Regions from separate parts of the Ruegeria sp. CF3 genome, predicted to be linked through region 4. Evidence: riboswitches for the same ligand, from Rfam matches in the RefSeq annotation. Region 4 holds a riboswitch; each other region holds the start of a gene.
The links. A riboswitch is a leader RNA that binds a small molecule or an ion and turns the genes downstream of it on or off. The one in region 4 is predicted to bind cobalamin.
Positions count from the first base shown of each region.

Region 1: it holds a riboswitch for cobalamin, as region 4 does, so the genes downstream of both, ACR0KC_RS14310 (DUF1636 family protein) here and ACR0KC_RS08895 (DUF1636 family protein) in region 4, are expected to answer to the same signal.
Region 2: it holds a riboswitch for cobalamin, as region 4 does, so the genes downstream of both, ACR0KC_RS07960 (hypothetical protein) here and ACR0KC_RS08895 (DUF1636 family protein) in region 4, are expected to answer to the same signal.
Region 3: it holds a riboswitch for cobalamin, as region 4 does, so the genes downstream of both, ACR0KC_RS10690 (energy-coupling factor ABC transporter permease) here and ACR0KC_RS08895 (DUF1636 family protein) in region 4, are expected to answer to the same signal.

Region 1 is NZ_JBQFRK010000003.1:550,173-557,791, forward strand. It holds gene cobW (cobalamin biosynthesis protein CobW) at 1-968, opposite strand, end outside; gene ACR0KC_RS14310 (DUF1636 family protein) at 965-1,345, opposite strand; cobalamin riboswitch at 1,431-1,637, opposite strand; gene ACR0KC_RS14315 (NAD(P)-dependent oxidoreductase) at 1,782-2,729, shown strand; gene ACR0KC_RS14320 (glycosyltransferase family 2 protein) at 2,844-3,851, shown strand; gene ACR0KC_RS14325 (class I SAM-dependent methyltransferase) at 3,844-4,455, shown strand; gene ACR0KC_RS14330 (ABC transporter substrate-binding protein) at 4,580-5,578, opposite strand; gene ACR0KC_RS14335 (sensor histidine kinase) at 5,557-6,924, opposite strand; gene ACR0KC_RS14340 (response regulator transcription factor) at 6,914-7,582, opposite strand.
Region 2 is NZ_JBQFRK010000002.1:50,980-58,598, reverse strand. It holds gene ACR0KC_RS07995 (ribonuclease T2 family protein) at 1-618, shown strand, start outside; gene ACR0KC_RS07990 (hypothetical protein) at 615-1,103, opposite strand; gene ACR0KC_RS07985 (histidine phosphatase family protein) at 1,208-1,789, opposite strand; gene recR (recombination mediator RecR) at 1,859-2,452, opposite strand; gene ACR0KC_RS07975 (YbaB/EbfC family nucleoid-associated protein) at 2,517-2,861, opposite strand; gene ACR0KC_RS07970 (DNA polymerase III subunit gamma/tau) at 3,096-4,856, opposite strand; gene ACR0KC_RS07965 (phosphatase domain-containing protein) at 5,029-5,529, shown strand; gene ACR0KC_RS07960 (hypothetical protein) at 5,534-5,941, opposite strand; cobalamin riboswitch at 6,033-6,252, opposite strand; gene ACR0KC_RS07955 (alpha/beta hydrolase family protein) at 6,375-7,232, shown strand; gene rsgA (ribosome small subunit-dependent GTPase A) at 7,269-7,619, opposite strand, start outside.
Region 3 is NZ_JBQFRK010000002.1:660,819-668,437, forward strand. It holds gene ACR0KC_RS10665 (peptidoglycan DD-metalloendopeptidase family protein) at 1-1,317, shown strand, start outside; gene ACR0KC_RS10670 (hypothetical protein) at 1,418-1,582, shown strand; gene ACR0KC_RS10675 (heavy metal translocating P-type ATPase) at 1,635-3,968, opposite strand; gene ACR0KC_RS10680 (hypothetical protein) at 4,155-4,427, shown strand; gene ACR0KC_RS10685 (L,D-transpeptidase) at 4,469-5,131, opposite strand; cobalamin riboswitch at 5,347-5,559, shown strand; gene ACR0KC_RS10690 (energy-coupling factor ABC transporter permease) at 5,636-6,319, shown strand; gene ACR0KC_RS10695 (transglutaminase-like cysteine peptidase) at 6,425-6,664, opposite strand; gene ACR0KC_RS10700 (aminotransferase class V-fold PLP-dependent enzyme) at 6,922-7,619, shown strand, end outside.
Region 4 is NZ_JBQFRK010000002.1:235,691-243,309, reverse strand. It holds gene ACR0KC_RS08915 (LysR substrate-binding domain-containing protein) at 1-574, shown strand, start outside; gene ACR0KC_RS08910 (iron ABC transporter permease) at 629-1,642, opposite strand; gene ACR0KC_RS08905 (ABC transporter substrate-binding protein) at 1,644-2,591, opposite strand; gene ACR0KC_RS08900 (ABC transporter ATP-binding protein) at 2,610-3,395, opposite strand; gene ACR0KC_RS08895 (DUF1636 family protein) at 3,392-3,748, opposite strand; cobalamin riboswitch at 3,851-4,058, opposite strand; gene ACR0KC_RS08890 (catalase family protein) at 4,317-5,384, shown strand; gene ACR0KC_RS08885 (peroxidase family protein) at 5,403-7,064, shown strand; gene ACR0KC_RS08880 (ATP-binding protein) at 7,061-7,619, opposite strand, start outside.

The sequences.
Region 1 (7,619 bases), on a different contig from region 4:
GAGCGACGGTCTTCGCCGGGCTCCCACGGGCGGTCATATTGGTGACGCACGCGCGCACCGACGGCCTGAACCAGTAGGCGCATGGGCTTGCCTTGAACGGCGGCATAGCCTTTGACGCGCAGGATATTCAACTCGTTGGCCAATCGTTCAATCTTGGCGACCAGATCAATCGGATCGGTTTGCTCGGGCAGTTCAACGATGATGCTTTCGAAATCGTCATGCTCGTGATCGTGATGGCCGTCGTGATGGCTGGGACGCGCGTCCATGTCATCCTCGGCCGCGGCTTCTAGACCCAGCACGACGCGGACGTCCACGGCACCCTCGGCCACTTCGACCACGGGCATGGGGCGGGGCGCTTCGGCGGCGATGATCTCTTTCGCTTTCGCAACGCCTTCCGGGCCAGCCAGATCGGGCTTGGTCAGCAGAATGATGTCGGCGCAGGAAATCTGATCCTCGAACACCTCGGACAAGGGAGTTTCATGATCAATCGAGTCATCTGCCATGCGTTGCGCATCCACCGCCTCGACATTCGGAGCGAACCGACCAGCGGCCACGGCCTCGGCATCGGCCAGAGCAATCACGCCATCGACGGTGATTTTCGAGCGGATATCGGGCCAGTCGAACGCCTTCAGCAGCGGTTTTGGCAGGGCAAGACCGGAGGTTTCGATCAGGATGTGATCGGGGCGCGGCTCTAGTGCCATCAGGGCTTCAATGGTCGGGATGAAATCATCGGCCACGGTGCAGCAGATGCAACCATTGGCCAGTTCCATGATGTTTTCCGCCGGGCAATCAGGAATGGCGCAGGACTTCAGGATATCGCCATCGACGCCGACATCGCCGAATTCGTTGACGACCACCGCCAGACGCTTGCCCTGCGGGTTCTGCATCAGATGGCGCACCAGTGTGGTTTTGCCCGAGCCCAAAAAGCCGGTGATCACAGTGACGGGGAGTTTCTCGAGATTGCTCATTTCAGGGCTCCAATCGGGGGAATGCGGGCCGCACAGTTTTTGCGGAAATGTTCGGGACGTTCGCGCCATTTGACCAAACCGTCCTCGGTGGCGAGGTATTTGGCTGCGCCTTCGACGATGGTTTCAACATGGTCGATCTCGTTCAGATGCTCATACACGAAAGTCCAGCGATCCGGTCCTCCGCGTAGCACGATCGAGCAGCCTTCATCGCAATTCGACAGGCATTCCACAGCTTTCAAGGTAATGCCTTCGGGCAGGCCCGCCTGTTCAAGCGCCTTGTGCAGCAACGTGCCGGGGCGCTGGGCGTCATCCTCGACAGGCAGCCCGCGACGGCAGGTAGTGCAAACCAGCAGTTCGACCGGTGCGGTCTCGGTCATGTCTCTCATCCCCCCAAATCCTCTTCGTGGGGGACGGGGTTTCATGCGGGCCGATCACAGCCCCACACCGGAACACCCCGTCCGGTTTCATCTTCGGGCGTTGGCAGGTCTCCCGGCTTGCGGATTTCAGAGGAGGCCTCTGTCGGATGTCCCGCCTTCCCGGCCATACTGCCAGTGGCTTTGGGCACCCTCTCCGGTCACGGTCGCGGGGGCGGCTGCGTTTGACGGCAAAAACCGCTGACGCATTCCCTTTTCATCTGCTCTCGCAGACACCAACGAAAGGGACATGCGGCAGGGCAGGGTTGCTTGTCAAGCGAGTCGCGCCGATCCGTGAAAAAGCGGATAAAAAGCGACCTGTCGGGGTCGCTGGGCGGCATGATACTTCTGCAACGACGTGCTGGCATGGCAGCAAGATGCGAACAGGAGGATACCGCGCATGAAAGTAGGGTTTGTCGGGCTGGGGAATGTAGGGGGCAAGCTATCTGGATCGCTGCTACGAAACGGTATCGATCTGACGGTTCATGACCTGAACCCGGATCTGGTGACCGAATTCGTCGCCAAGGGTGCCAAAGCCGCCAAATGTCCGGCGCAGCTGATGCGCGATTGCGATGCTGTTATAACCTGTTTGCCTTCTCCTGCGGCCTCGGACGCGGTGATGCAGGAAGTGTTGCCAGAGGTCGGCCCTGGCAAAATCTGGATGGAAATGTCGACCACCGACGAAGCCGAAGTCAAACGCCTTGGCGCAATGGTCATCGAACGAGGCGGCGCAGCGGTGGATTGCCCGGTTTCGGGCGGATGTCACCGGGCAGCGACGGGTAATATCTCGATCTTCGCAGGCTGTGATCGTGAGACTTTTGAACGTATCCTGCCATTCCTGACCACCATGGGGCGGCGCATTTTGCACACGGGCGATCTGGGCTCGGCCTCTGTTTTGAAGGTGTTGACCAATTATCTGGCGACCGCCAACCTGATCACCTGCGCCGAGGCACTGGTGACAGCCAAGGCCGCCGGCATGGACCTTGGAACCACCTATGAGGCGATCAAGATATCGTCAGGCACATCCTTCGTGCACGAGACCGAAAGTCAGGTCATCCTGAACGGCTCGCGCGATATTTCCTTCACCATGGACCTGGTGAAAAAAGATATCGGTCTGTTTCAGGAGGTCGCCGACCGTGCCGGAGTTCCCCTTGAGATAAACCCATTGATGATCAAGATTTTCGAAGATGGCATCGCGCGATATGGTGAGCGTGAACTGTCCCCGAACATCATCAGGCGGCTAGAGGACGCGACCGGACTGGAGATCCAGGCGCCAGGGTTCCCAACCGAGATGCTGGACGACGAGCCAGAAGAACCGGGTTATGAGGTGATCCCACAGAATCGGTAGATCAAATAATAGGCAAGCGTTGCGGCTGTCTGGCGGCCTGGTTGGACAAAATTCTGGGGCTATTCTAAACAGGTCAACAAGAGTCCGACACCGGCACAGGCAAGAGAACAACTTATGACGAATGAGACCTTTCTCATCGTAACAACGATGAAAAACGAAGGGCCTTTCATGATCGATTGGGTGGCCTACAACCACGCAATCGGCTTTGATGACATTCTGATTTATACCAATGATTGCGCTGATGGTACCGATGCCATGGGCGAACGGTTGCAAGCGCTTGGCTGGGCTCACCACCAACGAAACAGGCTGGGTCCGCGCGCTGCGCCGCAGGTTCGTGCATTTTCGCTTGCGCGGAATCACCCAAGCTATCTGTCATCGGATTGGATTCTCAGTTTGGATGTGGACGAGTATATCAATATCCGTTTGCCCAATAGTGATATAAGAAGCCTCGTTGAGGCCAGCGGCGTGGCGGACGCGATCTCGATCTGCTGGCGCATGTTCGGAAACGCGGGTCAGAACGATTTCGTTGATCGACCTGTACCTGAGACTTTCTTTCTGGCCGCCACCGAAGACGGCTATCCGCATCACCGGACCAAAGGGTTCAAAACGCTGTTCCGCAACAACGGAAAATTCAGCCGTTTTCGCGCCCATCGTCCCAGGATTAATCCAGAAGATGCACCGAACCCTGACGCGCCATACGAAGGCGTGTTGTGGCGGGATTCGGGCGGGAACCTGTACCCAGCAGACCAAGTGAAATGGAAAGCATGGCGTGGTTTCAGCCATGAATTCGCGCGCATTCATCATTATGCTGTGCGCAGCACTGATAGCTTTTTGGTCAAGCGCGACCGTGGGCGCACCAATCATGTGGGGCAGGATCAAGGGCTCAAGTACTGGCTCATGATGAACCACAATGATGTTGAGGATCGCTCAATTCTGGAACACATGCCGGCTATGCACGACATCAAATCTGAGATGATGGCAGATCCGCAATTGGCAGACCTCCATCACCAAGCATGTGAGTGGCACAGATCGAAAGCCGAAGAATTGAGAGCCAGACCGGACTGGGTTGATCTGGTTGAAGCGTTGCAAAATTCCTCTACCGGAGAAGACGTCTATGGGTGAAGCTGTATCTGCTGAGGATCGCCGCAAGAAGCAAGCTGAGCAGCGCGAGCGGAAGGATTCCCTGCGGCGCGAAATGCTCAAGGCCATGCCGCATGGACGGCTGAGCGTTGAAATTGGCGTTTGGAAGGGCGAGTTTTCGCGGATTCTGCTGGAAGAGCTGCAGCCCTCGAAATTGTGCCTCATCGATCCCTGGCAAGTACAGCAAGATCCGGATGGCGGTGCTTCGCTTGCCGGAGCGCGCACGCAAAAGGATATGGATCGGATCTACGATGCAGTAACGGGTAAATACAGTACCGAGATCGCCAAGGGGCAAGTTTCGATCATTCGCGACTATTCGCAACCGGCGCTGCGTTTGTTTGAAGATCAAAGCATCGGGTTTGCCTATTTGGACGGCGACCATTCCTACGAGGGAGTAAAGACGGATCTGAGTGCTTTGCTGCCCAAGATGATCGAAGGCGGCGTAATCATGCTTGACGATTATCACAGGCGCGGTTGGTGGAAAGATGATGTGATGCGTGCATTCCACGAATTCCTCGGGGCAAATTCTGCGGGGCTGCGGCTCAAGGCCATCATGGGGGCGCAGGTGGCCGTCGAGAAACTTTGAGCCGAGATCATTTTTCTGATTATAGATTCGTGCGACGTAACCCAGGCTGGCTAGTGTCTTCCAGCGTCAACAGTGTTAAGCAACAAGTTCAGCGATGACGGATAGGGTTGTTGTCTAAGTCCGATCATCTTTGAATAGCGGCACTTTCCCAGGCAGACAGGAACTTCCTGCGCTTCAGCGTATCGAGGAACGTCAACAACGCAGGGTCCAGCGCTATCGCTGCGCTTTCGGTCGTGGAGTCCTGCGTGTCCAGAAGTGGCAGTGCTGCCAGTGATTCCGGATTCAGCGTGGTCAGGTGCCGGACAAAGGTTTCCGCTTCCTCCGGCAAGCGGCTTTTGCCAGTTACCATGGCGGTTCGCATCATCGTCGTCTGAAAATCGGAAGGCAGAATGATCTGAAGGGCATCCTTTCCTTCTGTTCGTACCGCCGCATAACTGCCAAGCACGTTGTAGGCCACCGCGATTGTACCATCCGCCAGGTCGTTAATCATGTCGCCCGAACAACAATACAGCCGCACATCCAGGCCGCCCAAAACCTCCATCAAGCGCCAATAGGTTTCCGAGGCGCGGGCGTCCTGCGTGGCGAACAAATAGCCCAATCCCGACTGGCGCACGTCATAAGTGCCGACTTTGCCCCGAAAATCATCCGGGCGGGCACGCAGCGCTTCGATCAGTTCCTGCCGCGTTTGCGGCATTGGTTGTCCTTCGAACGCGGTGCGGTTGACAACGATGGTTGCGGGTTCCGAAGTGAAGGCGAACAGGCTTTGATGCCATTGCGCCCAAGGGGGGTGCGGAAGATCGTTAAGCGCCAGCGCATATCCGTCATTCGCGAGCTTCAGTTGCAGGTCCATCGCGCTGGAAACGACAACGTCGAACGCTTCTGGCGTGGCTCGGACGCGTCGGTCGATATCGGCCGTGCCGGTCACCAGATATTCGACCGATATCGCTGGATTCTGGGCGACGAAATCCTCGATCAGCGGCGCAAACAGGGCGGTATCGGTGCTGGAAATGACCCGCAGTCGGGGGCCGTCGGCACTTTCGTTGAATATTTGTCGGTCTTCCCAATCCTGAGCCCCTGCGCCGCTGGCGAATAGGCACAGGATCAGAGTGACAAGATAACGCATGCGCCGCCCTCCGCTTTGTTTGACAGTACCAGCGTGCCGCCATGGGCGACCGCGACGTCCTGGGCAATGGTTAGCCCGAGGCCCGATCCGATGGTTCCCGCCGCGTTCTGACCACGTTCGAAACGTCTTGTGAGCGTTTCGATTTCATCTGGCGGAAAGCCTGGCCCCTGGTCACTGACCGTGATCCGGGCTGTGGGTGACCCTGCGACATCGATGACTACGGTACTGTCTGCTGGCGCATATTTAAGCGCATTGTCTACCATGTTCCGCACCGCATTTTGGATGAGGATGGGGTCGCCCGAATACATGACCTGCGGATCGCCGCTCAAAGCAAGCGAAAGGTCTTTCATTTCAGCGATGGGCGTCAAGCGCTGGACAAGTTCACGGATCAGAGTCACCAGATCGATATCCTCGCGCTCCAGATGGTCGGCGCGGAATGTGATCATGGCGTGATCCAGTAGTTGCCCCGCAGCCCTAGAGCTTTCGTCGATGGCGCGCATCATTGATCTTAACGCCTCGCGGTTGTCTTCTCTCTCGACCCGTTGCAGCGTCGCCTCGGCATAAGACCTGACCGTTGCCAGCGGGGTGCGGACCCTATGGGCGGCCTCGGCGATAAAGTCCTCGGATTGGCTGAGAGACTGGTCCAGGCGTCCCATAAGCGAATTCAGCGATGACACCAAAGGCGCCATTTCACGCGGTACTGGTTTTTTGAATGGGCTGAGATCTTGCGGTCCCCGACGGGTGACGGATGTCGTTAATCTGTCGAGCTGACCAATGGTGGCCGAACTCACCCAGAAGGACAATACAGCCGCAAGCACAAAGAACCCCAATCCCAAAAGGCCGGCATTGCGTGAGATTTGATCCAGCGTCTCCGACAGCGCATCTTGGGTCTGTCCCAAGGCCACTTCGATTTCTGTCTGATTTCCCAGCCCGACCAGTGTGCGGCTGGCACTGACCTGACGAACGTTTTCACCACGCACCTCACCGAAGCGAAAGGTCCACTTTCCATCAGCGGGTCCTTGAGTTGGGGTCAGGTCTTCGTAGCCGGACAGGAACTCGCCATCCTGAAAGATCGCATAAAACACCCGGTCGTCCGACGGCGTGCTCAGCATTGAAAAGGCAGCATAGGGGATATCGACTTCAAGCTCGCCTCCGCGCAGCGCCGCGGCGTCGAGGATCGAGGTGACTGAGGCACCCAGAATGTTGTCCTGACCTTGCTGGGCAACCTGAACTGCATAGTCGCGGACAGCAAAGAACAGCACAAGGGCCAGAATCGCGGCACCGCCGATTAGCGTTAGCGCAAGACGGTTTCGTAGTGATCCGGAAACGTTTGGATTAGTTGCCATGATCCAGCCTGTAGCCCAAACCGCGCAACGTTGTGATCCTGAGGTCCGATTTTTCCAGATGCTTTCGCAGTCGGCCGACATAGACCTCGATGGCATTGTCCGAAACATTGTCGTCGTAGGAGAACAACCGGTCCGCCAGCTTCTGCTTAGAAAACACCTGACCGGGGGCGTTGATCAGCAGTTCCAACAAGCGCAGTTCGCGGTTGCGAAGCGAGACGATGTCGTCGCCCACCGTCAAATGACCCGCAACCGGATCAAAGACGACGCCGCCAATTTCAATCGTCGTTTTGGTCTTGCCGGATTTGCGTCTAAGCACTGCGCGGCAGCGCGCCTCAAGTTCGGCATGGTCGAAGGGCTTGGTGACATAATCGTCCGCCCCAAGATCGAGTGAGCCGATTCGATCCGACACTTGACTGCGGGCGGTCAGAACGATGACAGGTGTGTCCAGATGGCTGGCGCGATGCCGTTTGAGGAAATCGCGCCCGTCCCCGTCGGGAAGCATGATGTCCAGCAGGATCAGGTCATACTCATCGATTTCAACAAAGGCCACAGCATCTTCTATTTTCTCTGCGTGATCAACCACATGCCCGTCCAGTCGCATGCGCGAACTTATGGCATTGGCGAGGTCCAGATTGTCTTCGACCAAGAGGAATTTCATCGGGATCCAATAGTAATTTCACCCATGACAGGTTGAT
Region 2 (7,619 bases), 180 kb from region 4:
ATTTTGTGGGTGCTGAGTGCCATGGCTGCGATGGCCGAGGGCGAAAAGGCGGGCGATTTTGACTACTACGTCCTGTCGCTCAGCTGGTCGCCCAATTGGTGCGCCCGCGAAGGCGATGCGCGCGGCTCGGATCAGTGCGACACGCGACACGATCATGGGTGGATATTGCATGGGCTCTGGCCGCAATTCCATCAGGGCTGGCCTTCGTATTGTCGCACGTCCGAAGCGCCACCCACACGCCGCATGACGCGGGAAATGGAGGATATTCAGGGCTCATCCGGGTTGGCCTGGCATCAATGGAAAAAGCACGGCACCTGTTCGGGCCTCAGTGCACCCGACTATTTCGCCCTTTCACGGCAGGCTTATGCAGGAGTTGCGCGCCCCGAGGTGTTCCGCAAGCTGGACGCGACGGTCAAACTGCCCGCTTCGGTGGTGGAAGAGGCCTTTCTCAAGGCCAATCCCACGCTCGAGCCTGACATGATCACCATCACCTGTAAGCAAGGCTATATCGAAGAAGTCCGCCTATGCCTGTCCCGCAATCTTGACCCGGTGCCCTGTGGCCGCGACGTGATCCGTGATTGCACCGCTAAAGACGCGGTGTTTGATCCGATTCGTTAGAGTTTTTTGTTCTGGCAGTCGCGCGCATAATCCAGCGCTTTGGCGGTGCCTTTCAGATCAATCGCCATGACGGTTTGACCTTCGGGATTGTAGACGGTCATGGTCTTGTTCTGCGCAATCGAGGTGACGAAACTCCGGTCCGTAAAGAACACCGTCGCGCCGGGCACGCGATCCTGCTTGAACCCGATGGCGGTGGCATCAAAGCTCTTGCCGTCCAGCTCAAACCGGATTGGGTATTGTTCCCCCGGTTTAATGTCGCCCCAAGCCTTGTTGTAAACGGTGAAATACCCGCGATTATCCAACGCGTCATAGCCTAGCCGCACCACCGAGAGGTCCTGATACACGGTTTGTATCAGGCACCCATTGCCAAGATTGGGGTCCATCATGATGTTCCAGCCTTCGACAAAACCTTTGTCGATAAGTTCCTGCGACAGGGCAGCAGTGGCGGCGAAGGCGGCTAAGGTGAGTGCGAGAAGGCGGGTCATTATGTGCTCCAAGTCTTTCGCTCAGTGGAATTTAACTCTGTTCGTTTTTCAAGCTAATTTGAGATTTGAATCTAAAGGACACCAAAAACACTTATCCGCCAAGATCATTGCAAACTACCCGTCTTGGTCAAGATCGTCTCGGTGCCGTTTGACAGGCGGAAAACACATCCTTGGGTCCTGGGAAGTTTTAACAGATCGTTGATGCCAAGGCCCAGCCAAATCCCGCGCAATATCAGTGACGTAACCCCGTGCGTCACCACGATTGCGGATTCGTCTTGCTCGTCTAAGAACGATTGTACCCTCTCATAGATCTCGTCAAAGCTTTCGCCATCCGGGCTGCGAAAATACCAATGATAGGACTCGTATGGGCAATCGATTTGAGTCCGAATGAATTCCCGCGTCGCGCCTTCCCATTGGCCAAATGCGATTTCCGTTAACCGGTCATCGTTTGCGAAATCAAACTGGGGTGCAATCGCCAGCCTTGCGGTGTGTTGCGCCCGCTCCTGCGGGCTGACGAACACGCGTTTGGGGTGGTTGGGGATACGGCCAAGTATCTCCCTCTGCTGCCGCGCCTGATAGATACCGGTTTCCGTTAGCGGAGAGTTCTTGCGGCCTTGAAACTTGCCCAAGGTATTCCACTCGGTTTCGCCATGTCTTAGGACAAACAGATCGGGGTACTTGGTCAATGCGGTTTCCTGAATTACCCACAAGCTAATTTCTAGTGTAGATTGACAGTGCATGCCGAACACACTTTGTCAGATTTCCTTCCTCGCCCGCAAAGCCGCCGTAATCGTCCCATCATCCAGATAGTCCAACTCGCCCCCAATCGGCACACCTTGTGCCAGGGATGTCAGACGAACCTGCCCCTCCAACTGATCCGCGATGTAGTGGGCGGTGGTCTGACCATCGACGGTGGCGTTCAGGGCGAGGATGATCTCGGTGATACTCTCGGCCACAACCCGGTCCTTCAACCGGGGGATACGCAATTCATCCGGGCCGACCCCGTCCAAAGCCGACAAAGTGCCGCCCAGAACGTGATAGCGACCCTTGAAGACCCCGGCACGCTCCATCGCCCAAAGGTCGGCGACGTCCTCGACCACACACAGCTCTCCGGTTGCGCGAGCCTCGTTGTTACAGATGTCGCAGATATCAGTGGTGCCCACATTGCCGCAGTTCAGACATTCACGGGCGGTGACGGCCACCTGCTGCATCGCGTCTGAAAGCGGCGTCAGCAGCAGGGCGCGTTTGCGGATCAGGTGCAGGACCGCGCGGCGGGCCGAGCGGGGCCCGAGGCCAGGCAGCTTGGCCATAAGGTCAATCAGATTGTCGATGTCGCTGTTCGAACTCACCGTGAGACCCTCGCAATTGGGCCAGGGAAATACGCCCCGGCCATAGATCCGTCAGGAGGGTGTATCAGAACGGCAGCTTGATGTCTGCGGGCAGGCCCATGCTTTCGGTCAGCTTGGCCATTTCTGCCTGCGAACGTTCCTGCGCTTTGGTTTGGGCGTCCTTGATCGCGGCGAGGATGAGGTCTTCGACTACTTCCTTGTCGTCACCGTTAAAGATCGACGGGTCGATATCCAGACCTTTCAGCTCACCCTTGGCGGTCGCGGTGGCCTTGACCAGCCCGGCACCGGATTCGCCGACGACCATGATGGTGTTCAGCTCTTCCTGCATATCTGTCATCTTGGTCTGCAGATCCTGCGCGGATTTCATCATCTTGGCCATGTCACCCAAGCCGCCTAAACCTTTTAGCATCGGTAATCTCCTGTCACTCGATTTGTGGCCTAGATACGAAGCGTAACCGCGCGGCACAAGAGGTCAGGATACTCCCGCCTGTCGTCAAGGTCTTTGGCAAGACCTTTCCTCCCGTTGGGCCCGGCGGCGAGTAAGGCGCGCTGCCGGGTCCAAAGCCGCTCAGGGGTATCGGCGTCAGCCGATGGCCCGCGGCGGGTGCGGGAGCATTTGGGTGAGGGGCGCTATGCACGAAGGTCAGTCTTCTTCGAACGGGTCCCATTCGTCTTCAACCTCGGGCAGGGCCTCGATTTCGACCTGAGCGGCGCGTTGTTCGGCGCTTTCGATGCTCTTAATCCGCGCTTTGGGGAAATGGGTCAGCACTGCTTGCACCAGAGGGTGCTGTTCCGCCTCGGCCTTCAGGGCCAGCTCAGCGGCATCCCGAACCTCGGCAATCGTCGGGGCGTCGCCCTCAGAGACAATAGAAACAGCCCAGCGGTTGCCTGTCCAACGCTGCAGCGACGCGCCCAATCGTTGCGACAGGTCGGTCGGGGCGTTGTCGGTCGGTGCGAACTCGATCCTGCCCGGTTGATAGGAAACCAGACGCACGCCGTTTTCGACCTCGACTAGCAGCTTCACGTCCCGGTTGGCTCGGATCAGTTCAACCACATGTTCAAATGTAGGATAACGTGCCAGCGCTGCCTGCACATCCTGGGCCAGCGCGGCCGTTGGCCCGCCCGCGCTGCCGCCAATCCCCGATGCGGCATAGGCCGGTCGGGCCACAGCCTGTGGCGCGGAAGGAGCATGTCCGGGCGCACCGATTCCCTTGCCGGGGCCACCATTGGGCTGCGGAGGCGTATCTTGCAGACGCTTGATCAGCTCCTCCGGGCTAGGCAAGTCGGCCACATGGGTCAGGCGGATCACGGCCATTTCCGCAGCCATCATTGCGTTGGGTGCGGCGGAAACTTCCTCGAGCGCTTTCAGCAGCATTTGCCACATGCGTGTAAGGACTCGCATGGGCAGAGCCTCGGCCATTTGTTGACCTCGGGCGCGTTCGTCGGGGGAAACGGTGGGATCTTCGGCGGCATCCGGGGTGATCTTGACCACCGAAACCCAATGCGTGATTTCAGCCAGATCGCGTAAGACGGCGAGTGGATCAGCCCCTTCGGCATATTGCCCGCTCAGCTCGGTCAACGCGCCTGCAGCATCGCCGCGCAGGATCATATCCATCAGATCCAGCACCCGGCCCCGATCGGCCAGCCCCAGCATCGCGCGCACCTGATCCGCGCTGGTTTCACCGGCCCCGTGCGAGATCGCTTGATCCAGCAGTGAGGTCGCATCCCGCGCCGATCCCTCGGCGGCCCGGGTGATCAACGACAACGCATCCTCGGCAATCTGTGCCCCCTCGGCACCTGCAATTTTGCGCAGCAGTCCGATCATATCCTCCGGCTCGATCCGGCGCAGATCAAAGCGCTGGCAACGGGACAGGACGGTCACCGGGACCTTGCGAATCTCGGTGGTGGCAAAGATGAACTTCACGTGTTCGGGGGGTTCTTCCAGCGTCTTGAGCAGCGCGTTGAAAGCGCTGGTCGACAGCATGTGAACCTCGTCGATGATATAGATCTTGTAGCGCGCGGACGCAGCGCGATAGCGGACGCTGTCGATGATCTCGCGGATGTCATTGACACCGGTGCGGCTGGCGGCGTCCATCTCCATCACATCGACATGGCGGCCCTCCATGATGGCTACGCAGTGTTCACATTGACCGCAGGGTTCGGTGGTAGGGCCGCCGCTGCCATCGGGACCGATGCAGTTCATACCCTTGGCTATGATCCGAGCGGTCGTCGTCTTGCCGGTACCGCGGATGCCGGTCATGATGAAGGCCTGCGCGATCCGGTCCGCCTCGAAGGCGTTTTTCAGAGTGCGCACCATGGCGTCCTGACCGACTAGATCGGCAAAGGTTTCGGGGCGGTATTTGCGGGCAAGAACCTGGTAGGCGGGGCTGGGCGTCTCGGTCATGTCTGCTCTGTCGGATTCGCGTTACGCCGCAGCGTAGAGGCCCCCGCCGCCCGCGTCCACAGCCGGCCGGGACGATTTTCATTTTGGAATGCGTGGGTATGCGGCTAAAATCCACTCTATTCTATTTACTGGACCAGTATGTTGTTGGGTGAAGTTTGTTTGGGGGGAGATTATGTCGCAACTGGTGGTTTATGCGTTGCAGGTTGGCGGAGGCACCTTGGCCTTGTCATCGATGCCCGGGCGCGGAGGCACTTATACCGAAGACCTCGATCTTATCGCAGACTGGAAGCCGGGACTTGTGATCTCGATGACGACTGAGGTCGAGATGATTCAGGATGGTGCGCGGAATTTTGGCGCTGATATTCAGGGGCGTGCCAGCAGATGGGTGCATTTGCCGATCGAAGATTTTGGCACGCCACCCAAAGAGATTTTGGACCGCTGGCCCCGCGTTGGCGCGACTGCCCGTCAGGCGTTGTCAGGTGGTGGCCGTGTGCTAGTGCATTGCCGTGGTGGCTGTGGCCGATCCGGGATGGTGGTTCTGCGTCTGATGGTTGAATGCGGTGAACGGCCTGAGGCGGCATTGAAGCGATTGCGTACGGTGCGTCCTTGCGCAGTCGAGACAAATGCCCAGATGCTTTGGGCCGTTGAACCGGCCCGTGTTCAAGCCGTTTGACGGCTTAGACACCAACATGTGGCGAGATTTCGCCACCGTTGTGCTGCACCAGAAGCGAAGCCTCAAGCATGGCGCAAGGAGGATTCCTTAGCAGGTCTGCGGGTAGGCTGCGGTACTCGGTTCCGAACATCATGTCTGCGTAGTCATCCAGCCGGCCGGTATCGATTTCAGGATCGGTTCCGCAGAATACACGTATCTGGTCGCATTGGGCGCGAAAGCGGGCGGTACATCCCTCTGGGCAGTGCGACAGGTCAATACTGCCTTCAATCTCAAACCCAGATTTTGTGACCGGTTTTGTGGTGGACATGGCCTGCGTCAGAGCCCGCGCCATTTGCGCCAGTGCGGGGCAGGTTGCCCCAGTACGTTGGCACACGGTCGCCGCGAATTCGTGCGTTTTAGTCTTCCAGATCATCAATGCGCCCTCCGCGCGCAGGGCGAGGGCGTGGCACAGGTTGGTCGGTGCAGAGCACGATCAAACCCGTCCCGGACACCCCGCCCGAGTTTCGGTTCTACATCTGATGGCAGGTCTCCTGACTTGCGGGTCATCGCTTTGCCGACCTTCCCAGCCTTCAAGGCCAGTGGTATCTCGGCATTGCTCTCCGCTTACAGTTGCGGGGGCAGTCTCGGACTAGGTTCTTTCCGGTTTTCTCCGTGCAGAACCGCACCGTGTTCCCTTTTCATCCCGGCCCGATTGGGCGCGAGAACCATCGCGACATGGCTATCGGCTGCGCCGTGCCCGAGTCAAGAAGATTGCGTCAGGCAAGTGACGTACGGTCCAGCCACGTCAACCTTGACTTGAGGCGCTTCGGGTGAACTGATCAGTTCAGTCGGTATTGGAGGGCACCATGTTGGACACGCAGCAGGCGGTTGTGACCGAGGATTTTCAGATCCCGTCCGACCCGGCAATGTTGTCGGCGCGGCTTTACCGTCCGGTTGCCGACCCCGAAAAGGTGGTCGTCATAAACGGTGCGACTGGGGTGCCGAGGGATTACTATCAGCACTTCGCCCGATGGCTCGCCGAAGAACAGGGCATGGCCTGCCTGACCTATGACTACCGGGATTTTGGTCACTCTTTGGTGGGTTCGCAAAAGCGGTCAAATGTCACCATGGCCGATTGGGCGTTGATCGACATTCCAGCCGCCCGGGCCGAGATGCGCCGACGGTTTCCACAGGCCAAGCTATGGAGCATCGGTCATTCCTTGGGCGGAATGTTTGGCCCGATCCAACCCGATATCGATCAGATCGACAGGATGATCTGTGTCTGTTCGGGTCTGGTAACGCTGGCGGATCACCCTTGGCCTTATCGCGCTTTGGCGGCGTTGTTCTGGTATGGTCACGCGCCGCTGGTGGTCAAGGCGCTTGGCTACCTGCCCGGACGGTTGGTCGGGTTTGGATCGGACCTGCCTGCCCAAGTCTATTGGCAATGGCGCAAATGGTGCACCGCCCCCAAAAGCTATGTGCCAGAGATCGGCACGACACTGCCCGCCGCCCGCTGGAAAGACTTGGGCAAACGTGTCGATCTGTTTACCTTCGCAGATGATGAAATGGTGCCGCCGGATGCTGTCTGGCGTCTTGCCGATCTCTATGGACCCAAAGCCGGGCGCCATCTGCTTGCACCAAGCGAATTAGGAGTGTCCAAGATCGGCCATATCGGTGCATTCGCAAGACGGAATGCGGCAGTCTGGCCTAGACTGATCGCCTGATAGCGCTGGGCACCGGTAGGTCGGTGCCCAGCTTCGTTATAGCCCTTTACGGGATTTTTTCTCGTGCATCACGCTGCGCACCATCTTGCCGAACGCCTTGTCGCGGGCGCGGGCCTGCGCCACCGAAGCGGAATTGTGTTGGTCTTCGCGCCGCAGCTTGCGCCAGCGGTCCAGCCGCGCGGGATCAAGCGTACCAGCGTCGATTGCCGCCTGCACCGCACATCCGGGCTCGGTCTCGTGCTGACAATCCGAGAAGCGGCAATTCAGGCTGAGGTCTGAGATGTCCGAGAACACCTCATCCAACCCCTCTTGCGCATCTAGCAGACGTAACGCGCGCATGCCGGGCGTATCGATCAGCCAGCCGCCATTGCGCATGCGATGCAAGGC
Region 3 (7,619 bases), 430 kb from region 4:
ATTGCTTCGATCGTGTTCATTGCCTCGAACAGGTCTGAAGTGACGGCGCCTGCGCCCACGGTCTTTCCGGTGCCCAAGCTTCCTGCGGAACCGCAGATCACATCGGCTCCGTTGCTGAACGTACCATCAGCAGAACTCGCTCCAAGCCCCGTTTCGTTTCGACCTGCTCAACCGGAACCCATTCAGGCAGAGGAACCTTTGCCACCTGTTGAACCACCTTCACGGACATGGACACGCGAACTTGCGTTGGGTGACACGCTCGACAGTTTGCTGTCTAAAGCCGGGATCAACGCAACCGATCGGGCCGAAATCGCACTTGCGCTTGGCGCTGAATATGATTTGCAGCGTTTGCGCCCGGGCCACTCGATAACAGTCGTTACAACCGCAGCGGATCAACCGCAGAGCGTGGAGCTTGCGGTGGAAGATGGTGTAAGAATCGAGGTGCTACTCAGCGAAACGTTGTCCACGCGCGTGGTCTCGCCAGAACCCGACACCGTCATTCTGGCCCGCAAAACAGAGATCGAAACTTCGATTTCAAATGCGTTGAGTAGCGCAAAGATCCCGGTTCGTTTTGCGGTGGATCTGGCGCAGATGCTGAGCGGGACAGTGGATTTTCGGAGGGATCTGACAGGTGGTGAAGCTCTCCGTCTTCTCTGGCGCGAAAAGAGCATCGATGGCGAGAGAACAGGCCAGCCAGAACTCATTTTTGCGGCGCTGGAGGTTGATGACCAACTTTATGAAATAGCATGGCCAGATGCCGAAAATGGCCGCGCCACAATCTATGTCGATGGTGAGCTTCTTCGCGTCTTCTCGCAGCCAGTCGAGGGCGCGCGCCTGAGTTCAGTCTTTGGTCGGCGAAAACATCCGGTCTACGGAAATGTTCGGATGCATACAGGTGTCGATTTTGCTGCCGCACGTGGTACTCCGGTGCATGCGACGGCCCCGGGCCGCGTGTCTTATATTGGTTGGCGCGGGGGGTATGGGCGTGTGGTCGAAATCGCTCATGGATCGGACACGGTCACGCGATACACGCATCTTAGCGCAACCGCCGATGGTCTGACCAAAGGTCAGCGCGTGGAGGCGGGCCAGGTGGTTGGTCGTGTCGGGTCGACCGGCACCGCGACCGGCCCAAATCTTCATTATGAAGTATTGGTCGACGGGCGCCCGACAGACCCGCTATCTGACGATCGACTTGCTGCCGCTGCGAATGACAAGGTAGAAAACGAAGCAGCGCAAAAGCGATTAAGTAGTGCACGGGCACAGCTTGAGAAGCAGCTGGGCGATCTCACTGCCAAGAAACGCGAAGCTAACTCGTGAGAGTTCTTTCAGAACGCCTTCAGACGCGCGGCTATCAGTTTGACGGTTTGAACGCCTGAAGTGAACTGCACCGCAAATGAACAAAATCAGAGGATGTAAGATGATGGCACTCACGGGTGCCTTGGTTGGCGCCGTTTGGGGTAGGGTCCTGGCAAAGCGCCGGAATGGCAACAGCCTTGATATTCTTCAGTACGCCGCAGGATATGCCATCGCTTTTGGCCTGGTGGCGTTTTTCCTTTCGATCACAGTTGTGCGCTTGATGTAACGCGCCAGTAAGCGAGGCGAAAGCCGGACACCTTGAAGTCCGGCTTCCCCCCTTATGTGGTCGCAGCGCCTATTCCCTGCGAGCCAAGGGTATTTGCCGCAGTCTGGGCGGTGTGATCTTCCGGAGCTTTCAGAAGCCGTAAGGCATTGGCTACGACCAGCAAGGACACTCCGACATCTGCGGCGATTGCTCCCCACATTGATGCCAATCCAAAACCGGTAAGGGTCACAAACAGTGCTTTGGTCGCAAGTGAGAACCCGATGTTCTGACGGATGATCGACATGGTTCGACGTGAATGATCGATCAGCCAGGGTACTTTGCCGATGTCATCAGTCATCAGAGCAATGTCTGCAGTCTCAATAGCAGCATCAGATCCAACTGCACCCATCGCAACTGCATAATGTGCCCGAGCCATCGCAGGCGCGTCGTTGACGCCATCGCCGATCATCGCAACCATCTCGTGCTGTTCTGCCAGTTCCTCAATCGCAGCGACTTTGTCCTCCGGCAGAAGTTGGGCCCGAACTTCGTCGATGCCGACTTCGGCTGCTACCGCTCTCGCTGTTTGTTCGTTGTCACCAGTCAGCATGATGATTGACTTCACGCCCTGCGCATGAAGCCGGGCAACGATGCTTCGGGCTTCGGGGCGAATGCGGTCCCGCAGCTCAAGCAAACCGGTTAACCCGTTCTCATCCCCGACAACAACAAGTGTGCTTCCCGCGCTCTCGATTTGGTTGCGCAACTCGGCAGGGATGGACGCGCCAAAGCCTTTCTCGACAGCGAAGCGGTCAGAGCCAAGCCAGATATCTCCACGCTCGGTACGGCCTTCCAGACCACGACCGGGAACGGTTCGGATGTCTTCAGCCGCCGATATCGAAATGTCGGTCTGTTCTGCCCGGGTCAAAATGGCGCGGGCCAGCGGGTGTGAAGACCGAACCTCGAGGCTGGCAGCGCTCGCTAACAGCTCCTGCTCGGATGCGGCGCCCAGCGGATAGACATTGGCCACTTCAGGCTCACCCATGGTGATCGTGCCTGTCTTGTCCATGGCTAGTGCGGTGGTACGCCCGGGGGCCTCGATATATGCGCCGCCCTTAATCAGAACCCCAGCCCGGGCCGAAGCGGTCAAAGCCGCAACGATTGAAACCGGTGTGGAAATTACGAGCGCACAGGGGCAGGCGATAACCAGCAGAACAAGCGCATTGTAAAACCAGAAGCCCCACGATGCGCCAAATGCAAGCGGCGGGATCAGGGCGATGGCCACTGCGACGACCATAACGATGGGCGTATAGATCCGCGCAAATTTTGTAACCCACTGCTCAACCGGCGCGCGGCGCGCATGAGCATCACCGACCATCCGGATGATCTTGGCAAGCACGGTGTCTGACGCTGTTTTCGTCGCACGTATTTTGAGGGTGCCTTCACCATTGATTGTGCCGGCATAGACCTCATCACCCAGCTCTTTGGGAATCAGCGCGCTTTCACCCGTGATTGGAGCCTGGTCAACGGCACCGGCCCCTTCGATGACTTCTCCGTCAAGTGGAATGCGATCCCCACCTCGAACGATGAAGCTGTCACCGACAAAGACATCCGCCGCCGGGACCGTTGCCTCAGAACCGTCAGCACGAACCAGCCGAACCGTCGGGGGGGCCAGATCAAGCAGCGCGGACACCGCGTTCCGAGCACGTCCGACACTCCAGCTTTCCAGATAAAGAGAGAGCGAAAAGAAAAATGCTACAGTTGCCGCTTCAAAAAACTCACCCAGAGCGATGGCACCGGCGACGGCAACAACCATCAAAAGGTTCATATCAGGCGAAAGTCGACGCGCCGAAGACCAGGCCTTAGGGGACACCAGCCAGACGCCAAACAAGATCGCGACTGCGAACAAAGCTGCCTCGGGCAAAGGCATCGGAACCTCACCATGTCCCGAGAACAGCCCGAGCGCACCGCCCATGCCGGTTTCGAAAATGTGCCAGCCAAAACCTGCTGCCCAAAACCCTCCGCTAAGAGTGGTGAACCGCCGCTGACGTGCAATATGCGCCGCCTGGTCCTGGGCGGCATTTCCGTCATCCCATGGTTTGGCGGTCATACCAGTACTCGCAACCAGCAGCATGACATCTTCGTCAGATAACTTGGAAGCACTTTCAAGAAGCGTCATCCGACCGTTGATCACATCAAATGCGAGATGCTCTTCACCACCTGCTTTCGGGCCGACGACACGGTTCAGGATCGCCACCTCTTCGGCGCAATCAAGGCCAGAGACCTGAAAGCTTCTACCACCTTCAGGAATTGGACCGGCGGGGGCGATGTCGCCACACCCGCCACTACCGCATGCGTGGTGACCATGTTTGTTTTCGTGGCCATGGTCGTGGCTATGGGTATCGGATGACATGATTGGACCTCAAGAATCTCTATGGTCCTTTGTAAATAGTTCCTACAGTAACTAGAGCTTCAATACCTTTTATATTTTTTTCATCCGGGTTCTTTGCCTGCGATATTGTTAGTTCATTTCGTCTTGCGGGCCGGCCGTGTGGATGCAATCTAATTGCAGATGACGCAAAAAATTTGGAACAGATCAATGCAGAAACGGATCGCAATTACCATCACGTTAGTCTCGATTACGGCTGGTTGCTCAGCCCAGTTCACCGGAGCCAAAAGCAAGGCACTTGAACCAGGCAACGTGCCAGATTCGGTCGTAGCGCTGGCAGGGCCGGCGCAGGATTTGACCACGGCACGCCTTTTGCCAGAAGATAATTGCTTTTGGTATGAGCACAGCGGACCCGTCGAGACGACATTGGTACCATTGCGCGCGACGAATGGCGCTCCGATCTGCATTGCGCGCGACGCCTGATCGAAATGAGGGCAGCGACGTCCTTGTACGCTGCCCAATATTCATGAGCGGGCTGTGACGCTATCTTCGGCAGAGTATAGGAAAGCGGTCGAGCCGGTTTTCACGTTTGGGTAGAGGTCATTGATATGAGCCATGATCATTCGCACACATCCAGAACTTGCGCGACCGCCGATGCTTCTTGGCTCAGGCGTGCCGTGAATTCTGAGATATGTGTCTCGGTCTCCAACGTATAGATAAAGGGCACGAGAGCCGAGAGCATTATTCGGCCCGGGCTCCATGCCATTCCGGAATTCCGCGTATTCGGGGTTGCGCTCGATCATTGAAGCGGTTGGTGTCCAGTGTGGCCATTCGACCTTTCGGCGGATAACATAGGTGCCGGGCTCGTAAAGGTTCCCGCGCGCGATCGCTACGCCATAGCGCATTGCGGTCCCGCCTTCTTCGATATGATAGAGATAGCGCGCGACGGCATCCACATGGATGTCACCTGGAACCAAACCATCATTTGCCGCGACGCGTCTTGGTAAAAAACGGTCATGAACACCCCACGGATTTGAGGTCATTGGATCGTAACCAATTGGCGTGACCTGACTGTCCCAATAGGTCTTCTGCGATGCGGTTGGCCAGGTTTTGGCGATCAATGGACTGGCCGCAGACGCCGAGAACAGCGCTGTGGTGGATTGAATGAAATGGCGCCTTGTAAGCATAGGTCTCGTCCTGGTTCACAAGTTTAACGTATTTGGATCGCACTATCGCGAATTAATCCGAATCTTAAAGCCTCTAGCAGCTAGAGCTTCAAGAGGTTTCAGGTAACGCTTGGTTTACCCTGTCGATCAAGTGACCGGTTGCGTGAATCCTGCTTCGGTCGAGTTTACATTGGAATAGCTCGCAAAGACAATTGACACAGGCGAAGCCGCCATTGTAGCGGTGAATTGTTTTCGGTTCCTGATGGCGGAAGCCAAAAGGATTAAAAGGGAATACGGTTCGGTGTTTTCAATGGCGCCAATTCCGTAACTGCCCCCGCAACTGTGAGCGGAGAGCGATGCCAAGACACCACTGGTTCGTAATGGAACCGGGAAGGTTGGCGGAGCGAGCACCCGCGAGTCAGGAGACCTGCCGTAAAGCGCCGGGCTATGCCCAGACTGAACCTGTCGGCCTTACGGTCGATTCAACCTGACAAGCCGCCGGGTGAGGCGGTAGGGAGAAAGAACATGCATATCGAACCGGGCATCGTGAATGGTGCCAAAATCGCGCTTTCCTATGTTACCGCCGCAGGTGCGGCTACTTACGCAGCGAAAGAAACGTTTTCCACATTGCGTGCGAATGGACCTGCATCTTTTGTTATGCGCTCGGTGCTCGCCACCGTTGGGGTTTTCCTTTTCTTCGAAGTCCTGCCGCATTTCCCGGTTGGTGTCTCTGAAGTCCACTTCATCCTGGGGTCGACGCTGTTTCTGCTTCTCGGTGCTGCACCCGCGGCTTTTGGATTGGCAGCTGGTCTCCTGATTCAGGGTGTGTTTTTTGCCCCGTTCGATCTTCCGCAGTACTTCATCAACCTGACCACTCTGCTGGTGCCGCTATTTGCGCTACAGGCACTGGCCAGCCGCATCATCGCACCCGGCACAGCATATGTTGACCTCAAATATGGCCAAGCTCTTGCCCTAAGTGCGACGTATCAGGGAGGAGTAGTCGCATGGGTTGGGTTCTGGGCCTTCTACGGCCAGGGTTTCGGCGCAGAAACCATGGCGTCGGTTCTGTCCTTTGGCGGCGCTTATATGCTGGTAATCGTCATTGAGCCGATTGCTGATCTGGCAGTGCTTGCGGCAGCCAAGGCAATGCGCGGTTTGAACAGTACAGGTCTGGTGACTCCGCGTTTGTACAACGCTGCGAAAGCTTGACCAAAGTTTGAAGCAGTGTCCTAAACTTGGGTTGCCGCGAAACAACCAGTAGTCGCAGGACCAAAATTTTATTGTGGCGCGTCTCTAGGGCGCGCCACATTGTCTTTAGCCGCTAGAAACCTGTACCCAACGATCAGGGTGATTTGGGTCCTGTATTCGTAGGAAAAGATACCTCGTTTCCTTCCAAGATTTGATCCTGTTGGTGACATTGTCCAGAATCAAATCGCCTTCACTCGAGCGATAAACTAAAACTGCATGGCCACTGCGATTGGTGTCCAAGACAGTTGCAATAAGTAGCTTCGTAGGATCCAGGCCGTTCTGCATTAGTTCAAACTTCTTTTGCAAAGCGATGTCTCTAGAACCACGCTCAGGTTACAAACCGTCGGCCTGACTAGCGGTTTCGCAACCGAGCGAAGGCATGCGTGAGGGTGTGATCGGGCCGACGAAATTGAAATTCGCGAACCATATTGTTCTTGTGGCTGAGCTCTCTTGGCTCGATGGTCTCAATTTCCACCCACAATGCCCCAAGTTTTTTTGTGAGTAGTTTTGCAAAAGGGCGCATATATCTTGCCAGAATGACATTTTCGCAGGAATGGTTCCCGATGACCAAGATCACTCCAGAATTGCTTGAACAAATCCGTGCCCGATTTGCGCAGGTTGACCACTGCCCGCAGCAGGGACCGCGTATTTTCTTTGAAAACGCGGGTGGGGCGCTGACGCTGAATTCGGTTGTGGGCACCTCGCAGGCTTATGCTGCGATCCCTGACAATCAGGGCCGCGACAACCCGGGAAGTCACGAACTGGTGCGGGTAATCAACAAGGCCAAAGAAGATATGGCCGTGTTCATGAACGCCCCCGGTGGCCAGTTCTTTGTCGGCGAAAGCGGGACCGAGCTGCTGTTTCGATTGATCATGAACGCCTGTCTGGGCACCGCCACCGGTCGGGTACTTGGCACAACGCTGGAACATCCCGCGACCCGAAGCGCTTGCGCGCGTTGGGCCGGGGTGGCCGGGCAAGATCATGTTCTGGTGGTCCATGACGACGCCACAGGCACCGTCACAGCAGATGCTTATGCGGCGCAGGTAACGCCGGACACAAAGGTTGCGACTATCGTGCACACCTCGCCGGTGACCGGTATGGGCGTGGATGTAGCGGCTGTGGCTGCCGAGATCCGCGCCGTTGCGCCCAATTGCTTCATCATAATCGACGGTATCCAGCACGCCGCGCATGGCCGGATCGACCTGACCGCCTATGATGTCGATGGCTATGTGATCTCGCCCTACAAGGTGTTCTCGCGCCA
Region 4 (7,619 bases):
CAGCTCGCTTTGGCTTACACCACGGCTTGCCCAGTTTTGGAAAACGCATGGCCATGTTTCTGTGACACAAGTTGTGACCGATCTCGGGGTCGATACCTCAAAATGTGATCTAAGCATTCACTACGGTGATACACGCCGCGATTCAGGGATTATCAAGACCTTGTTTCACGACAACATCATGGCCTTATGCAGCCCTCGGTTTGCGAAACAGAACCCAATCGAGCATGTCGGCGAGATCGCCAAAGTGCCGCTCATCCATCTTGATGCACCAGATACCGGTTGGACCGATTGGCGGGCCTGGACCCGTAAACTGGGCTATGAAGGCCCGCTGAATTCCGCGCATCGGGTCAACAATTACACGATTGCGCTTCAGGCCGCTCAGGACGATATGGGCGCAGTGCTGGGATGGGAGGGACTGACCTCGGAGCTGACCGCATCCGGAAAACTGGTCAGACTGTTGCCGCAAACCATCTCATCGCAACTGGATTTCTACGTGAAACTACACAACACCTCATCCGACCGAGCCAAGCTTGTGTTCAAGTGGCTCGGCCAAGCGGTTGACGGAAAGGTTTAAACTCGGCTCAGACCTGATCAGGACGAAATATCTTGGGAGCGAAGATCGAGGGCCTTACCGTTGATTTCTCGCTGTCCTGAATAAAAGCAAGAACACAAACACCGATCCGATTGAAGTTGTGACGATCCCCACCGGCAATTCCTGCGGAGCCAGCAGAAGCCTGCTGAGAATGTCAGAGCCGGTCAACAAGGCAGCACCAACCATAGCGGCGGTAGGTAGAAGGTTTTTGTGCAGGGGACCTGCGATCCCGCGTGCAATATGCGGCACCATCAGACCGACAAAACCAATCACTCCGGCTACGGAAACAAACACGGCCGTTGCCAAAGCTGCGGTGAAAAACATGCTGAACCGCAGACCCCGAACCGGCACACCCAGAGTAGCGGCAGTCAAATCCCCGGTCAGCAGCGCATCCAACCAGCGGCTGCGATAAAGCGAATAGCTCAGGATCAGCAGCAGACCGATGCACACCAGCGGGAACGTCTCCCAACGGGCCAGGCCCAGCCCCCCCAGCATCCAGAAGATGACAGAATGGGCGGCGCGGCTATCACCGGCGAAGATCAGATAGTTGGTGATGGCCGAAAACAAAAACGACACAGCCAGACCCGCAAGGATCAGCTTCTCCGGTGCGCTGGTGCGAAGCCCATGAACCAGCGCCAGCACGATGCCCGACGCCACAAGACCGCCGCAAAAGGCAGCCAGAGGCAGAGTCCAGAAACCCAGAATATCTCCGGTCACGGTAATTACAAACACCGCCCCCGCTGCCGCGCCCGAGGACAGGCCGAACAGAAATGGATCGGCAAGGTCATTACGTGTGGTCGTTTGCAGCACCACGCCAACGATGCCCAGCCCGGCACCGATCACGGCTGCAAACAACGCGCGGGGCAATCGCAGGTCGAATACGATCCTATGCAGCGGCGACATCTCTCCGTCCTGCAACCCCGTACCGCGCAATATCGCGGTGAAGGTGTCGGACAAAGGAATCGAGGTTGTGCCGTAGATCGTGGAAATCAGCAAAAGGGCGGTCAGAACGACCGCCCCCAGCAACAACGTCAGGCCCAATCGGCCCATATCAGCTCTGACCCGGATGCATCGCGCGCGCCATCTTCGAGATCGCTTCGATATTTGCCGGTCCCGGCGTTAGCTCTTCGTAGCGCAATCCGATCCAGCGTTCGTTCTTGACGGCATCAGTCTGCGACATGACGGGATGTTCCTGCAGGAACTTGAAGGTGTCCTCGGCGCCATTGCCGGTCTGATAATCCAACAAAACCAGTAATTCCGGGTTCGATGCGGCAACGGCTTCCCACGAGGTGCGGCCCCAGCTCGTGTCCATGTCATGAGTGACGTTTTCACCACCGGCGGCTGTGATCATCGCATCGGGAATCGCGAATTTACCGGCGGTAAACGGAGCATCTGCAGGACCATCCAGAAGAAAGACGCGGGGCTTGGGCAGTTCAGCAGTCTTGGCTTCGATCGCTGCCAGCTGCTCTTTCCAGCCCGAGACCAGAGCCTCGGCCTTGTCTTCGACTTGCATCACCTTGCCCAAGCGCAACACATCGCCAAACAGAAGATCCATGCTGGCTTCGGGGCGATCCTTGTCCAGATGGACACAGCTTTCCGTTAGAACCAAGGTCTTGATTCCGAACGGTTCCAATGTATCTGGGGTCACATCACCACCCGGCTTCATGCCATAGTACCAACCTGCAAAGAACAGGTCGGGTTCAACCGCCACCAGGTTTTCGACGGTCGGATATTTCGGCGCAAGCTCGGGGATGTCGCCGCGCAGGGCATCAAAATCAGGGCTGGTCTTGTACCAGCCGGTGATGCCGGTCAGGCCGACGATCTTGTCCTGCAGACCCAATGCAAAGGCCATATCGGTCATGTTCATGTCATGCACAACCAGGCGCTCGGGCGCGGTATCAAAAACCAGCGGTTCGCCGCAGTTGTCTACGGTGACTTCTTGCGCAGCAGCACCGCTTGCCATGGCGGTGGCCAACGCCACGGGCCAGATGTATTTCATCTCAGTGTGTTCCTTCGACTAAGTTGAGACTGTGGTTCTTCGAATATCAAGCGCCGGGATCACGCGGCCTTCGTGGAGAAAGCAGAGGAAATCAACGCCAAAAGTTTCGCGGACTCTTTCGGGTGTCAGCACCTTGTCCACCGACCCAAACTCGATCATGCGGGTCGATTTCATCAGCGCCACGTGTGTGGCGAATTCGGGGATCATGACCAGATCGTGTACGATCATGACCACGGTGATCCCAAGCTCGGCGACCAAAGACAGCATCCGCCCTTTTGCATCAGGATCCAGATGGTTGGTCGGTTCGTCCAGAAACAGCAACGAAGGGTTTTGCGCCAAAGCGCGCGCGATATGGGCACGCTGACGTTCGCCTCCGGACAGTTGGGCCATGCGCTTGTCCGCGAGATTTGCGAGACCGGTCAGGTCTAAAATCCGGTCCAGCTCTTGCGCGTGGCCTTCGGCAGAGCGGTCCGCACGGATGGGTATTTGCCCCAGCGCAACATAATCGCGTAACGCCAAGCGTCCATCGGGCAGTTCCTGCTGACCTACCACTGCAATCATGCGCGCACGCTCTTTGGCGGAGAGCTGTTTCAGACTGCGTCCTTTGATCCGAACATCGCCAAGTGCCAGCGGCTCAGCGCCGCACAACAGATTGAGAAGCGTCGTTTTCCCCGCCCCGTTCGGGCCGGCGATGGCTAGAATGGAACCCTCGTCCAACTCGAACGAGACGCCCTGCAACAGGACATCTCCGTTAAGGGCATAATACTCAAGGTTTTCGGCAATCAGAAAGGGTGGCAACGTCATTGCGATGCCCCCTGTTCGATCCGCGGCATGCGCGAGAGGGTTTTATTGGACAACGCCTGCGGGCGATCAGTGGCATTTGTCCAGCCATCCGGGCTTTCACGATACTGCGCTGCAAACTCAGCCAGCGCCTGCACCTCATCCGCGGTCTGAATGCCACCAAAAAGGTATTGCGCCTTTCCTACGGCCTGGAACCCAACCGTTCTGGGACTATCGCAGCCTGCCATGCAAGACGACGCGCGGATCGCAAAACTGCGAGGTAATTTCCCAGTCAACGCATCGCAAATTTCATCAAGGGGCAGCCCTTCAGTGCAGCTTTCGCAGACTAGAATGAAATGATCAGGCGTATCTGGCATGGTCCACTCCACTTGTTTCCAAGCGCATGCGGAAGCTGCCGACAATGTAAACACGCGATTGACGCGCCATCAAAGCCTCCTTCCAGGACGCCCCGCCCCGGGTTGGTTAAACATCTGATGGCAGGTCTCCTGACTTGCGGGTCCGCGCTCGGCCAACCTTCCCGACCCTGTGGACCAGTGGCTGTTTGACCTTGCTCACCGCTTACAGTTGCGGGGGCAGTTACGGAATTGGCACCTTTTGGCAAACCTCACCGTATTCCCTTTTCATCCCGCGGCAACACCACCGGGAACCATCAATCGATTGAGTGCCCGAGAACACCGGACACGTCAATGATAAAGTCGAAGGCGCCCAACTCTGGTCGAGGATCGAGCGCCGGCAACCACGTGTCCGAAGCACCAACCGAATGGGTAGGGCTGCGCGCCGAATTTGTCTGGCCACGGCTGTCCATAGTTGGTGTGTTTGGAAATTAGACAATCTGAGGTAAGCTGAACAAATTTAGAGGTTTAGCTTTGTCAGCGCCTTGCCCCTGTTTGATCATTGCCTGGGTTTATCCAAGGAGACGGTTCTTTGACACATGTTTCGCAAAACGCATTGCCGCCGGATATTGTTGATGATGTCATTGACCACAATCTCGAGGCCGTTGCACGGTGGAAAGGCCATCGCTTAAGGGCTCAGCATGGGCGCAGTCACGGGTGCGTGGCTGCAACATTCACTGTCAGAAACGATCTACCAGAACAGTTCCGTCACGGCCTGTTTGAACAGCCCGCTGCCTATTCAGCCGCACTTCGCTTTTCCAACGGCGCGCATCTGGATGACCGGAAATCGGATGCCCACGGGATGGCGATCAAGCTTTTTGACGTGCCAGGCCCCAAGCTGATCGACGCCGAGGCACTTGCGCATCTGGGGACCACACAACTCAGCGACGAGTTCGATTTCGTATTGGTCGATCAGGATGTGTTTCCCAGCTACGTCCCCGATGAATATGAGCGATTGGGCAGGCTTGTCGCCACATTACAAGCGGTCCAGCACGCGATCAAAGGGCGACGAAAATGGAGCCTTAGGTTGATCACCAAAGGGCTGCGCGCAGGATTTCGCGCCTTCCTCACTCGTGAAGGCAAGCGTCAGTTTCGCGTCGCGAGTGATTTTGCCTCGAACTATATGCACTCGCCTTTTGAGGTCCATTTCTGGTCGACAACACCGTATCGGCTGGGCCCCGATCTAACGGTCAGATACTTGGCCCGCAGCGCGAAACCAAAAATTCCGGCACATCCGGTAGACGACCCAGATGGGATCGGGCAGTGTTTGCGGCAAGACGTGGCCGATGGAGATAATCACTTCGAGCTGTGTGTGATTGAGCCCCCGCGCCCGGCCGGCGAATTCGATGTGCTCGACAATCGCATCCGGTGGGCATGCGATCCGCAACCAGATGCACCTCTTGATCCGTACCATCATACCGTCACGCCCGTGGCGGATATCACGATTCCCAAAGGTGCAGAATTTGATCCGCAGAATGGAGACGCGATGAGCTTCTCGCCCTGGCGTGTCACGGCAGATCACGAACCTTTAGGACCGATTAATGCGATCCGGCTCAGAACCTATCTGAGCTTGGCCCGCGCCCGGTTCCCGAATCGATGACCAAACGGAGATGTATTGATGCTGGACGTTGATGATCTGATCAAACTCGGATTCAAGATCTCCCCACCCGTTACGAGCTATTTAGCCGCGATCAGGCTTGCAAACGCCGCGAAGATCCACCGACCGCGGCCCTATACGATGGGCGCAGACTACACGACATGGCCCGGCGTGTTTTCCCATCGCTGGATCGGTCGGCATACAACGCCAGAAGACCTCTCACCCGTCCTGCCGTCGGAAAGCGAAGTTGCTGATCTCTTTCGCCGACGGACACAAATGGATGGCAGCCCGCTTACCTTGATGTGCCCGCAAGGATCGACACTATTGTTTATCTCGGCCGCACAATGGTTTACCGACAGTTTCCTTCGCACCTTTGGGGCGAAAGGACCGGTTGATCAGACGGATTCGAACCACGAAGTCGATCTGTGCCAAATCTACGGGCTGAACGATTTTCAGACCGACATGCTGCGCGAACGCGATCCCGATACCAATGAACTAACCCACCGGCTGGCCTTTCGTCTGGATACACAGGGCGAGATGTGGGCTCCGAAGCTGTTTCAAAAAAACCAATCCGGTGGTGTTAAGCTAGCACCCCCTTTTGATGGCAGTCTCGCCACTGGCGAGAATTGCGGAAAGCCGTTGCACGATCCCTGCAAGCTGTGGAATGCGGTGAAACGGGCGCATCCGGGTCTCAGCGATCACGCAATCGACCAGCTACTGCTCGATTTTCATGCAACCGGGCTCGATAATGGCAATGGTACGATAGGCTATATCACGATCAATACACTGATGTTGCGCGCCCATAACACCTTTGCCGATCTGTTGTGGCGCGAAAAGCGCGGCATATCAGGCTGGGATAAAGAGCGTGTGTTCCAGACTACACGCTGCACCTTGATCGCATTGCTGATCAAGCTTGTGCTTGAGGACTACATCGCCCACATCGCCAATATGCCTTTCAAACTACCCGTTGGCGTCAATCGCTGGCAACCGTGGCATCATTCCAACCAGATCGCGATTGAGTTCAATTTGCTCTACCGCTGGCATTCGATGATCCCCGAGCGATTTATAATCAACGGCGCACAGGTTGGCCCGGAGGGGTTCAGATTCAATCCACGACTGGTCGAACAAACAGGCTTGGCGGAAATGATCCGATCATTGTCGCGCCAACCTGCGGCCCGCATGTCGCTGCGCAACACGCCCGATTTCCTGTTCCAAAGGCCTGCGCCCGGTGCTCCTGCCCCTGTCGAAGCTACAATTGCCCTGACGCGTAAGGCGCGTCTTCCGTCGCTGAACACTTATCGTCATCATTTCTGCCGCAAACCGCATTCAAGCTTTACTGAGATGATTGGTGATCAGCCGTTTGCGGAAGAATTGATTGCCGACCTGAGCCGGCTCTATTGCGACGTCAATAGGGTCGAGTTGTTCCCTGGTCTCTTTGCGGAACAGCACAAGGGCGATGTGATCATGGGCGATCTGATGACATCGATGGTGGCGTATGACGCGATCACGCAGCTTATGAACAACCCGATGGTATCCAAAAATTTGTACTCGGCTGAGACTTTTTCAGAGAAAGGTTTTCAGTTGCTGAAGAAAACTTCGTCATTCTCGCAGGTGGCGCGTTTTGTTGGCTTGGACCTGCAACCCGAAGACTGCACTTTAGGTCGACGTCCCGGCGGGACCTAAGACGCGACCGCGCGCTCTTCCAGCTCAGTAATCCGCGCGGCAACTTCCGTATCGGCTGGCCGGATGCAGGCAAGATCACTCAGCGCGCGCAATTCATACAGCGCCGCGCCCTGATCATTCGCCACGGCTATAGCTTCACGCAAAGCCGCCTCAGCCGCGTCGAACGGAGCACCTTGTTCCAGTAGAAGGGCTGCCTTGATCCGGTGGATTTCAGCCTCATAGTTCCGCTCGTCAGTGTTTTCTGCACATGTCAGGCCAGCCTCCACCGCATCCAACCCTTTCTGAATCTCACCCAGAGCAAGATAGCCCCGTGCGAGCTCGGTGTTGACGAGCACGCCAGCCGCCTCGGCACCCGTTGCGTGCATCCTTCCCCAAGCGGCCTGCAGCATGGCCACGCCCTCTGTGGCCTCGCCGGTTCTGATGGCAGCCCCGGCAAGATGGGCCGTCGCAACAGCTTGGTAATAAGGGCCGCCCTTGTCCTGAACAGCCGCGCTCAGCGCCTCGGCCATGCGCGCATAATCCGGGTGATCCATCTGCATGTGGATTTCGGTCAAC